2 regions of the Luteipulveratus halotolerans genome follow, and region 2 is predicted to be linked to the other one. Evidence: predicted binding sites of a transcription regulator. Region 2 holds the regulator's gene; the other holds the start of a gene.
The links. The regulator LexA, encoded in region 2, represses DNA repair genes until DNA is damaged. The targets are predictions, from matches to a motif close to TCGAACANNTGTTCGA.
Positions count from the first base shown of each region.

Region 1: the regulator LexA is predicted to act here: its motif matches at 4,351-4,366, upstream of VV01_RS07070 (YbaK/EbsC family protein).

Region 1 is NZ_LAIR01000002.1:1,362,056-1,369,341, reverse strand. Features, by position in the region: gene VV01_RS07100 (DNA gyrase/topoisomerase IV subunit B) at 1-1,679, opposite strand, end outside; gene VV01_RS07095 (DUF7455 domain-containing protein) at 2,036-2,257, shown strand; gene VV01_RS07090 (DUF456 domain-containing protein) at 2,350-2,832, shown strand; gene VV01_RS07085 (DUF3040 domain-containing protein) at 2,907-3,320, opposite strand; gene VV01_RS07080 (SAV_6107 family HEPN domain-containing protein) at 3,550-4,014, opposite strand; gene VV01_RS07075 (hypothetical protein) at 4,041-4,328, opposite strand; gene VV01_RS07070 (YbaK/EbsC family protein) at 4,462-5,019, shown strand; gene VV01_RS07065 (methylenetetrahydrofolate reductase) at 5,029-5,931, opposite strand; gene VV01_RS07060 (polyprenyl synthetase family protein) at 5,998-7,098, shown strand; gene VV01_RS07055 (phytoene desaturase family protein) at 7,095-7,286, shown strand, end outside.
Region 2 is NZ_LAIR01000002.1:1,192,664-1,199,949, reverse strand. Features, by position in the region: gene VV01_RS06265 (vitamin B12-dependent ribonucleotide reductase) at 1-2,312, opposite strand, end outside; gene nrdR (transcriptional regulator NrdR) at 2,336-2,836, opposite strand; gene VV01_RS06255 (methyltransferase domain-containing protein) at 3,179-4,039, shown strand; gene VV01_RS06250 (LysM peptidoglycan-binding domain-containing protein) at 4,062-4,445, opposite strand; gene lexA (transcriptional repressor LexA) at 4,678-5,394, shown strand; gene VV01_RS06240 (hypothetical protein) at 5,404-6,111, opposite strand; gene VV01_RS06235 (NAD-dependent protein deacetylase) at 6,162-7,025, opposite strand; gene VV01_RS06230 (LysR family transcriptional regulator) at 7,172-7,286, shown strand, end outside.

The DNA of each region.
Region 1 (7,286 bases), 170 kb from region 2:
GCGTCGGTCATCAGGATGACCTTGCCGTAGCGGGCCATGTCCAGGTCGAACGAACGCCCCGAGCCCGCGCCGATGACCTGGATGATCGCGGCGCACTCGGCGTTCTTGAGCATGTCGCCGACCGAGGCCTTCTGGACGTTGAGGATCTTGCCCCGGATCGGCAGCAGCGCCTGGAAGTCGGACCTGCGGGCGTCCTTGGCGGTGCCGAGCGCGCTGTCGCCCTCGACGATGAACAGCTCGGTGCGGTCGGTGTCTGAGCTGCGGCAGTCCTTGAGCTTGCCCGGCAGCGAGGACGACTCCAGCGCGGTCTTGCGGCGCTGGGTCTCCTTGTGCTGGCGCGCGGAGATGCGCGACTTCATCTCGGCGACGACCTTCTCCAGCAGCTGGGCCGACTGCGCCTTGTCGTCACGCTTGGTCGAGGTCAGGCGCGCGGTCAGCTGCGACTCGACGACCTTGGACACGATCTGGCGCACGGCCGAGGTGCCGAGGACCTCCTTGGTCTGGCCCTCGAACTGGGGCTCGGCGAGCCGCACGGTCACGACCGCAGTGAGCCCGGCGAGGATGTCGTCCTTCTCGACCTTGTCGTTGCCGACCTTCAGCCGCCGGGCATTGACCTCGAGCTGCTTGCGGAACACCTTCATCAGCGCCTGGTCGAACCCGGTCTGGTGGGTGCCGCCCTTGGGCGTGGCGATGATGTTGACGAACGAGCGCACGTGCGTGTCGTAGCCGTTGCCCCAGCGCAGGGCGATGTCCACGCCGCAGGTGCGCTCGACCTCGGTCGGGGTCATGTGGCCCTTGGAGTCCAGCACCGGCACGGTCTCGGTGAACGTGCCCTCACCCTCCAGGCGCCACACGTCGGTCAGCGCCGGGTCGGCGGCGAGGAACTCGGCGAACTCGCTGATGCCGCCGTCGTGCTGGAAGACCTCCTCGTGCGGACCGTCCTCCCCCGGCGTGCCGGGCAGGCCGCGCTCGTCGCGGATCACCAGAGTGAGCCCGGGGATCAGGAACGACGTCTGCCGCGCCCGGGTGATGAGCCCGTCGTAGTCGAAGCCCGCGTCCTTGAGGAAGATCTGGTGGTCCGACCAGTAGCGGATGCGCGTGCCGGTGACACCGCGCTTGGCCTTGCCGATGACCCGCAGCTCGCTCCCGGCGGTGAACGGCTCGAACTCCGCGTCGGGGCTCGGGCCGTCCTTCGGGTCGTGGAAGACGCCCGGCTCACCGCGACGGAAGCTCATCGCGTAGGTCTTGCCGGCACGGTCGACCTCGACGTCCAGACGGGCCGACAGCGCGTTGACCACCGAGGCGCCCACACCGTGCAGACCACCGGAGGCGGTGTAGGACCCGCCGCCGAACTTGCCGCCGGCGTGCAGCTTGGTGAACACGACCTCGACACCGGTGAGGCCCGTACGAGGCTCGATGTCGACGGGGATGCCGGCACCACGGTCGGCGACCGAGACCGAGCCGTCCGCGTGCAGGACCACGGTCACGTGGTCGCCGCGGTCGGCCAGCGCCTCGTCGACCGCGTTGTCGATGATCTCCCAGAGGCAGTGCATCAGCCCACGGGTGTCCGTCGAGCCGATGTACATGCCCGGTCGCTTGCGGACCGCCTCCAGGCCCTCCAGGACCTGAAGGTGACGAGCGCTGTAGTCGGCCGGACGGGTCGTGGTGGTGATGGCCACGGATGGAGCTCCTGCGAGAGATCAGGGAAGGACGCGGCTTGCGTCGTGGGAAGGCTAGCCGCCCGCGCCGACACGCGGTCGCAGGCTCTCCGAGAAGCCGACGGCCGTTCTGCTCGCAGCGAACGGACCGGCGCGACACCCCGCCGATCCCGGCGGATCAGTGGCAAATGACGTGCGCCACACCCTGAGAAGGTGCGGCACGGGAATCGCCTGGCGTGCTTCACTGTTGGCACTTCCGAGACGACGGCACGGGCATCGGATGCAACGAATCCGCCGCCTGGATCGTCCAGGAAGTACGGCCCCTCGGGGCTTCGACCGCATTGGCGTCTCGGCGCCAGGACGAGAGGATGGCAGACATGACGACCGCTCTTGCCCCCACCCTGACTTTGGCGGACCGCTGCGATCGTTGCGGCGCTCAGGCCTTCATCCGCGCGCGCCTCACCGGCGGCAGCGAGCTGCTGTTCTGCGCCCACCACGGGCGCGAGCACCTCGACAAGCTCCGCGCCATCGCCGAGGAGGTCGTCGACGAGAGCGACCGCCTGCACGAGACGCCCGAGGCCGCACCGCAGGAGGTCTGACCTCTCGGCCCCACTCCCGTCCCAGAACCCCCACGCCGCTCCGGCCGCGTGGGGGTTCTGCTGTCCGACGACGGCCCGCTAGGTTTTCCGCCATGGAGCTCGTGACGGTCGCCGCTGCCGTTCTCATCGCCGCCGGGATCGTCGGGCTGGTCATCCCCGTCCTGCCCGGTCTGCTGCTCACGATGGGCGGAGTGCTCCTGTGGGCCGCCGACCGCGGTGACCGCACCGCCTGGGTGTTCTTCGGCATCTGCCTGGCGATCGCCGTCTTCGGCTGGACCGTGCAGTACCTCGTGCCGTCACGCCGGATGCGCGCTGCGGGTGTGCCGACCCGCACGCTCCTGGCCGGGGCCGTCTGCGCCATCGTCGGGTTCTTCGTGATCCCCGTCGTCGGCCTGTTCATCGGGTTCGTGCTCGGCGTCTACCTCGTGGAGCATCTGCGCCTGCGCAGCACCGCCGCAGCCTGGTCGGCCACGAAGATCGCGCTGCGTGGTGTTCTGCTCAGCATCGGCATCGAGCTCGCCGCGGCGTGCCTGGTGGCCGCGACCTGGGTCGTCGGACTGCTCGTGACCCGCTGACCCCACACGGTCCGGACAGCACGAAGGCCGCCCGTGGGCGGCCTTCGTGCATCTCCAGGGGGCGGAGCGAGGTCCTACCAGCCGTCCTGTCCGCGGCGGCGGTCCCAGCGCTGCTCCATCCGCTCCATGAACGTCCCGGCACCCTTGGTGCGCGCACCGCGCTTCTTGGGCTTGTCCTGGTGCAGCGTCACGTTGCCGTCCTCACCGACGGAGCCGAGCGTGCGACGGTGACCCGGCGTCACGGCGTACGCACCGCCGGCGACCATCACGGCGAAGCCGACGCCACCCAGCCAGATCTGCTGGGACATCACGCCGAGGATGACCATGCCGAGACCCACGAGGAGCACGGCGCCGCCGATGATCATGCGTCGCTTCGTGCGCTGGCGGGACGGGTCACTCACCATGTGTGAGGCGAATTTGGGGTCCTCGTCGTACAGGGCCTGCTCCATCTGGTCGAGCAGGCGCTGCTCGTGCTCGGAGAGCGGCACCGTTGACACCTCCCACGTTCCGAACGCTGTCGCGACGGTAAGTCATCCGGCCTCTGCGTGGCCGAAAGGCCTCAGCCGCGTGCTGGTCAGGATAGGTCTCCAGAATACGCCGCGGTAGTCAGCGGTGTGAATCGGTGGTGACCGAACTGACGGACGTCAGCTGTACGCGGCCGACCCGTCATCGGCTCAACGCACCGGATGCTGCGGAGGTGCCCCGTCGAACGGCGCCTCAGGGGCGGTTGACCGGGGTCATGCAACGGGTCACCGACGCCTGGACCGGCAGCCCGAGGTGACCGAGCACCAGATCGAGGAAGACCTCCGCCTGACGCACCAGGTCATCGGCCTCACGACTGGTCATCTCGACCGAGCCCCGGTCGACAGCCAGCTTGCGTCGGCCGGCGGCCGCCAGGAAGACCGACCACTCGGTGAGCTCAGGGGCGCACCGGGCGACGGAGTCCCAGACGCTGCGAGGTCGTGATCGCGCAGGCGCGGGTGCTTCGGCCGCGAGAAGAGCCGCAGCACCCCGGACGGCCGCCTGATGAGCCAGCCCGAAACGCTCACCTGCGCCCTGCGCATGGCACGCGGCACGCAGGCCGGTGCGTGACCGCTCCACGAGGTCCAGGACCGCACCCGTCACAGGCACAGGCGCCGTGGGCCGACCCCGTCGTGAGGTAGGTGCCGACGAGATGCTCATGGACCGCTCCCCTCTGCTGCGTGGCCTCAGGCGCCGACGACCCGGAGCGTCCAGCCCTGCTGCGCCGGGCCGCCCGTGCCGACGCGGGCGAGCTCGACCACCGCGCTGTCGCCGTCACGACCCGCGCTGGCCTCCACACGCCACACCACTGTCGGCTCCACCGGGCGAGAGGCGATCGGCAGTCGGTCCACCACTCGTCGTACGACCCACACGTGCTCGCCCCACACGAACATCACCGGCGCACTGGCCGGGCCCTGCTCGTCGTCGGTGCGCACCAGGACCTCGTGCGGACGCATCGTCTCGATCGTGGCCATGCCAGCCCTCCCTCACCCAATATCGAACATGTGTTCGATGTGATGTCTCGACACTAGCGCGCCGGACCGACACCGCCAACCCCTCGCCGAGAACCTGCGCGACGTGGACCCGGGATACCGCTACGGTCCTGCCATGTCCGAGGAGGACCAGGCCCAGCCCGCTCCACCGGAGCCCACTGTGCCGCCGACCACCGACAGCCGCGCGCTGAGCCGGCACGCCGCTGTGCTGCGAGTGCAGCAGGCCCTCGACGAGCAGGCAGCGTCCGCCCGGATGCTCGCTCTGCCCGAGCCTGCCCGCAGCGCACAGGCAGCCGCCGCACAGCTAGACGTCGAGGTGGGTCAGATCGCCAGCTCGTTGCTGTTCCGGGCGTACGGCCTCGACGGCCGGGACCATCCCCTGCTCGTCCTGACCTCAGATGCCCACCGCGTCGACCCGGTCAAGCTCGGCGTGCTCCTCGACCTCGACCACCTGGAGCTGATGGACGCCGAGTCCGTACGCCGCATCACAGGTTTCGCGATCGGCGGGGTGGCCCCGGTCGGATCGCTCACCCCGGTGGCAACCGTCGTCGACGTCGCCCTCAGCAGGTACGCGCAGGTCTGGGCGGCCGGTGGCCACCCGCGCATCGTGTTCGCGACGTCCTACGACGAGCTGCTGCGCATCACCGCTGGCCAGGCGGCCGAGGTCGCCTGACCGCAGCGGTCACTGGAGGTTGTCGAACACCTCGAGCGTCGCCGTGGAGCGGTTCATGGTGATGAAGTGGATGCCGGGCGCACCCTCGTCGCGCAGCCGCGTGGCGTGCTCGGTGGCGATGGCGATGCCCTCGGAGCGCACGGCGTCGGGGTCGTCCTTGACCGCCTCGATCCGGCGCACGACCTCCGCCGCCAGCGGCTGCCCGTTGAGAGCGGTCATGCGCTCGAGCTGACCGTGCCGAGTGACCGGCATCAGACCCGGGACGATCGGCAGGTCGCGACCGCGCGCAGCGACGAGGTCGCGCAGCCGCAGGTAGGAGTCGACGTCGGTGACCATCTGCGTGATGGCGAACTCCGCACCCGCGTCGGCCTTGCGCACCAACGTCTCGGCGTCCTCCTCCAGAGAACGCGACTCGGGGTGCTTGTCCGGGAACGCAGCCACGCCCACCGTGAAGCTGCCGAGCGAACGCACCAGCCGCACCAGGTCGTCGGCGTGGTCGAGGCCCTCGGGGTGGGCGACCCACGGCGCGTCGAGGCCGCCCTGCGGGTCGCCCCGCAGAGCCAGGACGTTGGAGATCCCGGCGGCGGCGTACTCACCGATCACCTGCCGCAGCTCGTGCACCGAGGAGCCCACGCAGGTGAGGTGGGCCATGGGGACGAGCGTGGTCTCGGCGGCGATCCGGCCGGTCACCCGGACCGTGCGGTCACGGGTCGAGCCGCCCGCGCCGTAGGTCACCGACACGAAGGAGGGGCGAATACGCTCGATGCGTCGCACCGACTCCCACAGCACGGCCTCGGCGGCGTCGTCCTTGGGCGGGAAGAACTCGAAGCTGTACGCGGTGCCCTCCTGCGCCAGCATCTGCGGGATCGAGACGGCGCCTGAACGGACGTTGCGACCAGCAGCGACAGTCATGCCGCCGATCGTAGACGCGCTCCCGGCACGTACGCTCGTGCCGACCACCTGACGGAAGGACCCGCGTTGGCCAGCTCCCTGGACGTCGACCTGCGCTCCCGCGTGCAGGCCGCGGTCGACACCCAGCTGAAGTCGCAGCAGGAGGTGCTCGCGCCTGTCGGGCCGGCCACCGACATCCTGCTCTCCGCGACCACCGACCTGCTCAGCGGCGGCAAGCGGCTGCGCGCGGCGTTCTTCTACTGGGGCTACCGCGCCCTCGGCGGCGCCGACAGCGACGCCCTCCTGCGCGCCGCGGCGTCGATGGAGATGTTCCAGGCCGCCGCGCTCATCCACGACGACGTCATGGACGACAGCGACACCCGCCGTGGACAGCCCGCCGTGCACCGCCGGATCGCCGCGCTGCACTCCGAGCGTGGTTGGCACGGCGACAGCGACCGGTTCGGTGCGGCGGGCGCCACCCTCGCGGGTGACCTGTGCCTGACCTGGACCGATGAGATGTACGCCACGAGCGGGCTCCCCGCTGACCAGCTCGCCCGAGGTCGTGGCCTGTTCGACGCGATGCGCACCCAGCTCATGGGTGGCCAGTTCCTCGACGTGCTCGAGGCGGCCCTCGGCTGGGAGGGCGCGACGACCGAGCAGCGCGTCGAGCGAGCTCGCCACGTCGCCCGGGTCAAGAGCGCTCGCTACACCGTCGAGCAGCCGCTGCTCATCGGTGCGCTGTGCGCGGGCGCCGACGACGCCACGGTCGCCGGGCTCTCGGCGTACGGGCTCGGCCTGGGCGAGGCGTTCCAGCTGCGTGACGACGTGCTGGGCGTGTTCGGTGACCCCGACGCGACGGGCAAGCCCGCGGGCGACGACCTGCGCGAGGGCAAGCGCACCGTGCTCATCGCCTACGCCCTCGACGGCCTGGACGACGAGCGCACCGCACGCTTCGAGGACCTGCTCGGTCGCGCCGACCTGAGCGATGACGACGTCCGCTGGATGCGCGAGCTGATCACCGAGACCGGCGCGGTGACGCGCGTCGAGGACCTCATCACCGAGCTCGCGGACGGCGCCAGGAGAGCGCTCGAGACGCTCGGGTCGCTCGGGTCGCTCGGGTCGCTGCAGCCTGCCGCGCGTGCGGCTCTGCTGGAGCTGGTCGAGATCTCCACCGCACGCTCGTCGTGACCCGCACGGCACCCGGCGGCCACGTGATCGTCGTCGGCGCCGGCCTGGCGGGGCTGTCGGCCGCACTGCACCTCACCGGGGCCGGACGCGAGGTCACGGTCCTCGAGAGCGCCGACGGCCCCGGTGGTCGCGCGCCCCGGCTGCAGCGGTCCGGCTACTCCCTCGACACCGGTCCGACCGTCGTGACC
Region 2 (7,286 bases):
AGGGTCGAGCCCTGCTTGCCGAACTTCAGGAAGATCTCGCCCAGCTCGCCGTCCTCGTGCGTGCCCGCGGTGAGGTAGCCCTCGGCGCCACCGACCGCGAACGACGTCGTCTGGCTGCTGCGACGCTTGGGCAGACGCTTGCGGATCGGACGGTACTCGACGACCTTCTCGACCGCGGCCTCAGCAGGCTTGTCCTCCGCCTTCTTCTTGCCGTCGGACAGCGGCTGACCGACCTTGCAGTTGTCGCGGTAGACCGCCAGGGCCTTCAGGCCGAGCTTCCAACCCTCCATGTGCACCTCGGCGATGTCCTCGACGGTCGCCGACTCGGGCAGGTTGACCGTCTTGGAGATCGCGCCGGACAGGAACGGCTGGGTCGCGGCCATCATGCGCACGTGACCCATCGGGCTGATGGCCCGCTCGCCCATCGCACAGTCGAAGACCTCGTAGTGCTCCGGCTTGAGGCCGGGAGCGTCGATGACGTGGCCCTTGTCGGCGATGTGCTCGACGATCGCCTCGATCTGCTCGGTCTGGTAGCCGAGCTTCTTCAGCGCGCGCGGGATGGTCTGGTTGACGATCTGCATCGAGCCGCCACCGACGAGCTTCTTGAACTTGACCAGCGAGAAGTCCGGCTCGATGCCGGTCGTGTCGCAGTCCATCATGAAGCCGATCGTGCCGGTCGGTGCGAGCACCGATGCCTGCGCATTGCGGTAGCCGTGCTTCTCACCGAGCTCGATGACATCGGCCCAGGCCTTCGTCGCGGCCTTGTGGATGTCGCCGTCCATCGCGTCGAGCGTGCGCACCTCGTCGTTGGCCGCGCGGTGCTTGCGCATGACGCGCTTGTGGGCCTCGGAGTTGCGCGCGTAGCCGGCGTACGGGCCGACGACGGCAGCGATCTCGGCCGAACGCTTGTACGCGGCCCCGGTCAGCAGCGAGGTGATTGCCGCCGCGAGGCTGCGGCCGCCCTCGGACTCGTAGCCGTGGCCGGTGGCCATCAGCAGCGCGCCGAGGTTGGCGTAGCCGATGCCGAGCTGGCGGTAGTCGACCGTGGTCTTGCCGATCGACTCCGTCGGGAAGTCGGCGAAGCAGATCGAGATGTCCATCGCGGTGATGACCAGCTCGACGACCTTCTGGAAGGTCGCGGTGTCGAACGTGTCGTCGTCCTTGAGGAACTTCAGCAGGTTGAGGCTCGCCAGGTTGCACGAGGAGTTGTCGAGCGACATGTACTCCGAGCAGGGGTTGGACGCCGTGATGCGACCGGTCTCGGGGTTGGTGTGCCAGTCGTTGATCGTGTCGTCGTACTGCAGACCCGGGTCCGCGCACTCCCACGCGGCCTGGTTGATCTTGTCGAACAGCTCGCGCGCGTCGACCTCCTCGATGACCGAGCCGTCGCTGCGCGAGGTGAGGCCGAACGTGGTGCCGTCGGCCACCGCGCGCATGAATGCATCGCTCACGCGCACCGAGTTGTTGGCGTTCTGGTACTGGACCGAGGTGATGTCCTTGCCACCGAGGTCCATGTCGAACCCGGCGTCGCGCAGCGCGCGGATCTTGTCCTCCTCGCGCGCCTTGGTCTCGACGAATTCCTCGATGTCGGGGTGGTCCACGTCGAGGACGACCATCTTGGCCGCGCGCCGCGTGGCGCCACCGGACTTGATGGTGCCCGCCGAGGCGTCGGCACCGCGCATGAACGACACCGGGCCCGAGGCCGTACCACCGCTGGAGAGGAGCTCCTTGGAGGAGCGGATGCGCGAGAGGTTGAGGCCGGCGCCGGAGCCACCCTTGAAGATGAACCCCTCTTCCTTGTACCAGTTGAGGATCGAGTCCATCGAGTCGTCGACCGACAGGATGAAGCAGGCCGAGACCTGCTGGGGGCTCTTGGTGCCGACGTTGAACCACACCGGCGAGTTGAACGCGAACACCTGGTGCAGCAGCGCCCATGTCAGCTCGTGCTCGAAGATCTCGGCGTCGTCGTCGGACCGGAAGTAGCCGTGGTCCTTGCCGGCCTTGACGTAGGTCAGGACGACCCGGTCGATCAGCTGCTTGAGGCTCTTCTCACGCACGTCGGAGCCCAGCGCCCCACGGAAGTACTTGGTCGTGACGATCGTCGAGGCGTTGAGCGACCAGAAGTCCGGGAACTCCACACCGCGCTGCTCGAAGATCGTCTCGCCCGTCTTCCAGTTCTGCTGGACGACGTCGCGCGACTCCCAGGTCACCTCGTCATAGGGGTGCACACCTGGCTGGGTGAAGATCCTCTCGACCTTCACGCCCTTGGTCCTGCGACGAGCCTGCGACTGCGTGCGCGCCGTCTCGGTCATGGTGACTCTCCCTCTCCTCGTACTCACTGATCGTCTCGCTGACCACTGACAGTGGTCGTGTCGTCCTGGGAGGCCCCCTGGGCCTCGATGCGCAGCAGCGTGATCGCCGACTCGAAGTCCTCCAGCGAGTCGAACGCCTGGTAGACGCTCGCGAACCGCAGGTAGGCGACCTCGTCGAGCTGCCGCAGCGGGCTGAGGATCTCCAGCCCGACGTCGTGCGCGTCGATCTCGGCCACACCCTTGGCCCGGATCGACTCCTCGACCTGCTGCGCGAGCAGGGCGAGCTGGTCATCACTCACCGGCCGGCCCTGGCAGGCCTTGCGCACACCGCTCATGACCTTGCCCCGCGCGAACGGCTCACTCGCCCCCGACCGCTTCACGACGGTCAGGCTGGCGTTCTCGACGGTCGAGAACCGCTTGCCACAGCTCGGGCACTGGCGGCGCCTCTTGATGCAGGTGCCGTCCTCGTTGGTGCGGCTGTCGACCACCCTGCTGTCGGTGTGCCGGCAGAACGGACAGTGCATGACACCCACTTCCTCTCGACGGCGTCGCCACGACCCCAGCCACCCTTCCGACAACAGTCACGAGGGCATAGGAATGCCCGGGCAACCGCAGCGGGAGACCCCCTCACAGCCGGCTCCTGTGGATATCCGGTGGACAGCTTGGGGACTAGATGTGGATGACTTACAGCCGTGTAACTACTAGATGTAGGGATGCTAAGTCGTCGCGGACCTACGATGCAACACCCGGTCGGGGTCGTGTTGCGGCGGCCCGCAAACGTGCAGGTCAGGGGCTCGCCACGCCTCGACACGGCGCGTCGCCGCACCCCTCGCGGGGCGCGCAGGGCGCGGCTACGATGCACAGGCATGGGGTGGAGAGCCGAGCTGAAGCGAGTCCGCGGCGACCGACTGGCACGCACGATCGCCCGCGCCCACGACGACAAGCTCGACCGACTGATCGCGCACAGCGAGCGCCAGGCCGACCTGCTCGATCGGCTGCTAGCACGGCAGACGCAGCAGGACGCCACCATCGCCGAGCTGCGCACGCGCGTCGAAGCGCTCACACCCACAGCATCCGACGCCACGCCGAGCCCATCGGCGGGCACCTCCGACCAGGACTCCTGGCGCACCAAGGCCCAGGTGGGCGAGCTCGGGTTCCACGTGCATGACACGTTCCGGCAGCACGACGAGCAGTGGTGGCCAGTCATCGACGGAGAGTGGCGCGAGATGGGCTTCAGCCCCGAGGGCTGGCGCGACCGCACGGTCGTCGACGTCGGTGCCGGCTCGCGACTGCGCTCGTTGTGGTTCGAGGGCGCGTCGATCATCGCGATCGAGCCGCTCGCCGACCAGTACATGGAGCAGGTCGCCTGGAGCGACCTCACCCGAGCCACCGAGGTCTACTCGGTGCCCGGTGAGACCTTCGTCCCGGAGGTCGAGGGACGCGCAGACCTCGTCGTCTCGATCAACGCTCTCGACCACGGGTACGACCTCGCCACCTCGATCGGCAACATCGGCCGTTACCTCAAGCCCGGTGCCACCGCCTTCGTGTCGTTCGACATGCACGACACGGTGACCGACGAGATGCACCCCATGGTCGTACGCCACGACGACCTCGTCGAGCTGTTCCCCCGGATCGGCCTCAAGCTGGTCCGCACCGCCGAGCACAGCCGCCGCTACCACGGCGCCACCGGCCCCAAGGCTCGGCACTACTGGTTGCAGCAGGCCTGACACCCACGTCGTTCGCGTCGACTCACGACCCGCTGGGGACCACGAGGGTCTGCCCTGCGTTGACCTCGAGCGAGCTCAGACCGTTGGCCAGCTGGAAGCGCACGACCGCCTCCCCCACCGGCAGCTCCGGCAACCGGGCGTGAGCGATCTCGCTCAACGTCTGCCCCTCGGCCACCGTCACGGTGGACGTAGACGGGGTCGGACCGGCTGCGATCGCGGCCGACGCCATGATCACTCCGAGCGCCGCGATCACGCCGGCCAGAGCCAGCACGAGACGACCACGCGCGGTCAGGCGCAGCCGGGGCTGCCCGGCCCGGGTCAGCAGGTCGGGAACGACCCTGAGGTGTCGCACCTGGGGCGCCGCGGGAGCACGCTGGGGAACCTCCCATGCGGTGACTGCACTCATGACATCCTCCTCGAGACGAACACCTGTGCGATGGAACGCTTGTACGAGTTGTAGCACGGGTGTTCGAACAAGTCCAGGTTGTGCGACGCGACATACGTCGTACAGGTGTTTGAGAACTGTGTCCGAACTCCATAGGCTGCTCTCACAGAACAGGACTGAACCAGCGACCACCGACAGCCCCTGATTTCCCAGGGCGTCCGGCCGCAGACCCACGGGGAACGAGGACGCCGAGATGGCCAAGATCCATGAGATGCCGGAGCCGGACAGCCACAGCCTGACCACGCGCCAGCGCAAGGTGCTGGAGGTCATCCGCAGCTCGATCGACCGCCGCGGCTACCCGCCGAGCATGCGTGAGATCGGCCAGGCCGTCGGGCTCACGTCACCCAGCTCGGTCGCTCACCAGCTCTCGATGCTCGAGCGCAAGGGCTACCTGCGTCGCGACCCGATGCGACCGCGTGCCATGGAGGTCGTCTCCCCCGACCTCGGCAAGCGCCAGCGCGGATACCGCGGGCAGGCGGTCGGTGCCGCCGAGGAGTCCTCGATCGACGAGACCGGCATCAACGACGAGCAGCCGGAGCCCTCGTTCATCCCGGTCGTCGGTCGGATCGCCGCCGGGGGCCCGATCCTCGCCGAGGAGGTCGTCGACGACGTCTTCCCCCTGCCTCGTCAGGTCGTCGGCGAGGGTGACCTGTTCCTGCTCAAGGTCGTCGGCGACTCGATGGTCGATGCCGCGATCTGCGACGGCGACTGGGTCGTGGTCCATCAGCAGCAGACCGCCGACAACGGTGACATCGTGGCGGCGATGCTCGACAACGAGGCGACGGTCAAGACGTTCAAGCGCACCAAGGGCAAGGTGTGGCTGATGCCTCACAACGACGCGTACGAGCCCATCGACGGCGACGACGCCACCATCCTCGGTCGCGTGACTGCGGTGCTGCGCAAGGTCTGAGGCGGGGACTCAGCCGATCAGCTTGCGGCGCAGGTCCAGGGCCGTGGTGGCGTACGCCATCGCGGCTCCGCTGCGTGGCACCTGCGCGTCGTGGGCGACCATGTTGCGCCCGTTGCGCAGCGCAATGGCGGCCTCGACGTAGGCGTCGTTGACCAGGCCGTGTCGCCGCAGCGTCTCCAAGGAGTCCTCGAGGCGGGACCGGGTCCTGATCGACTCGTCGTGCGCGCGGGCGACCGCATTGATGTGGTGGTCCAGCTGCTCCCACGAACGGATCACCAGTCCCGAGGGGTTGCTCCGGCCCAGGACGTCCCACTCGTGCGGAAGCCGGCCCTCCTGCTCGGGCGGCACCGGCCAGTACTGCATCGGTGGGGGCAACGGCCGGTGAGGCGTACTCGGTGGCACGGGCTCGGCGTCCGCCTCCGGTGCGGTGGCCCCGTCGCCGGCCGGCCGGTCAGTCGGCGGCGCAGTCGGCGACGTGGCCGGACCTGCCGGCGAGAACGGCTCGCGGTTGCCGACGGCGCTGGCGCTGCTGCGCTCGGCACCCTCGAGCTCGCGCACGAACTCCGCGGACGCGATCGGGCTGTCGACCTTGGTCATGCGGTCGATGAGGCCCCTCACCTTGTCCCTGAACACCAGGAGCACGACGAGCACCACGACGGGCCAGCTGAGCACGGCACGGATCAGGTTGATCAGATCGGTCCAGGTGGGCTGCTGCATGGGTCCGTCCCGTTCGCCGAGGCTCCGGTCGAACCCCTGTGCGGTCGACCCTACTGATCGAGCGCGGCCTCGAGGGCCTGCAGCGTCGCACCCAGCGGAGCGTCGACCTTGATGGTCGTCTCGGCCTCACCGCGGGTGCGTCCGCGCGTGACCACGGCGACCGGCAGGGAGAGCCGCGCGGCGCGGCGTACGAACCGGTAGCCCGACATCACCATCAGCGAGGAGCCCAGGACGAGCAGACCGCGCGACGCCTCGACCTCGCGAAAACACCGCTCCACCAACGGTTTGGGGACGGACTCACCGAACATCACCACGTCGGGCTTGAGCTTGTCCGACCCGCAGATCACGCAGTGCACCAGCCGGAACGTCGCAGCCAGCTCGTCGGAGATGACGACGTCACCGTCGGGACGGATCTCGCCGTCGACGTCACGGTCGAACCCGGGGTTGGCCAGGGTGAACCACTCGTCGACCGTCGTACGCCGGTAGTGCTCGCCGCAGGTCATGCACACGACCTGGTCGAGCGACCCGTGCAGCTCGATGACGTCGGTGGCGCCGGCCTCCTGGTGCAGCCCGTCGACGTTCTGGGTGATCACGGTGCCGAGCAGGCCGCGGCGCTGAAGACGAGCGACGACCTCGTGACCGACGTTGGGTCGAGCCCGGGCGAACCGTCGCCAGCCGACGTAGCTGCGTGCCCAGTAGCGTTGCCGCGCCTGCGTCGAGCCGAGCAGCTCGGAGGCGGACATCGGCGTGATCCGACGTTCGCCGTCCGGGCCGCGGTAGTCCGGGATGCCGGACTCGGTGGACAGGCCGGCACCGGTCAGACCGACGAGCCCGCCCGTGCGGACGAGCTCGATCATCGACTCCCACGTCCGGACGTCGACCCCCTGCGGGCGGGTCGCACTCGTGTCGGTCACTCCCGCAGTATCGCGCCCGGTCGGGACGGACGCCGCGACGGGGGACGGGAGCACAGCCCGCAGCGGGTAGGGGACGATCCAGGCCATGGATCACGGCCGCAGCACATCAAGTGGCACTCGGTAACTCAGAGTTATAGAATATCTGCATGATCGATGCCGCCGGCCTACGCGTGATGCGCGCCATCTCCGACGAGGGCAGCTTCACCGCTGCCGCCGCCTCCCTGGGCTACTCCCAGCCTGCGATCTCCCAGATGGTGCGCC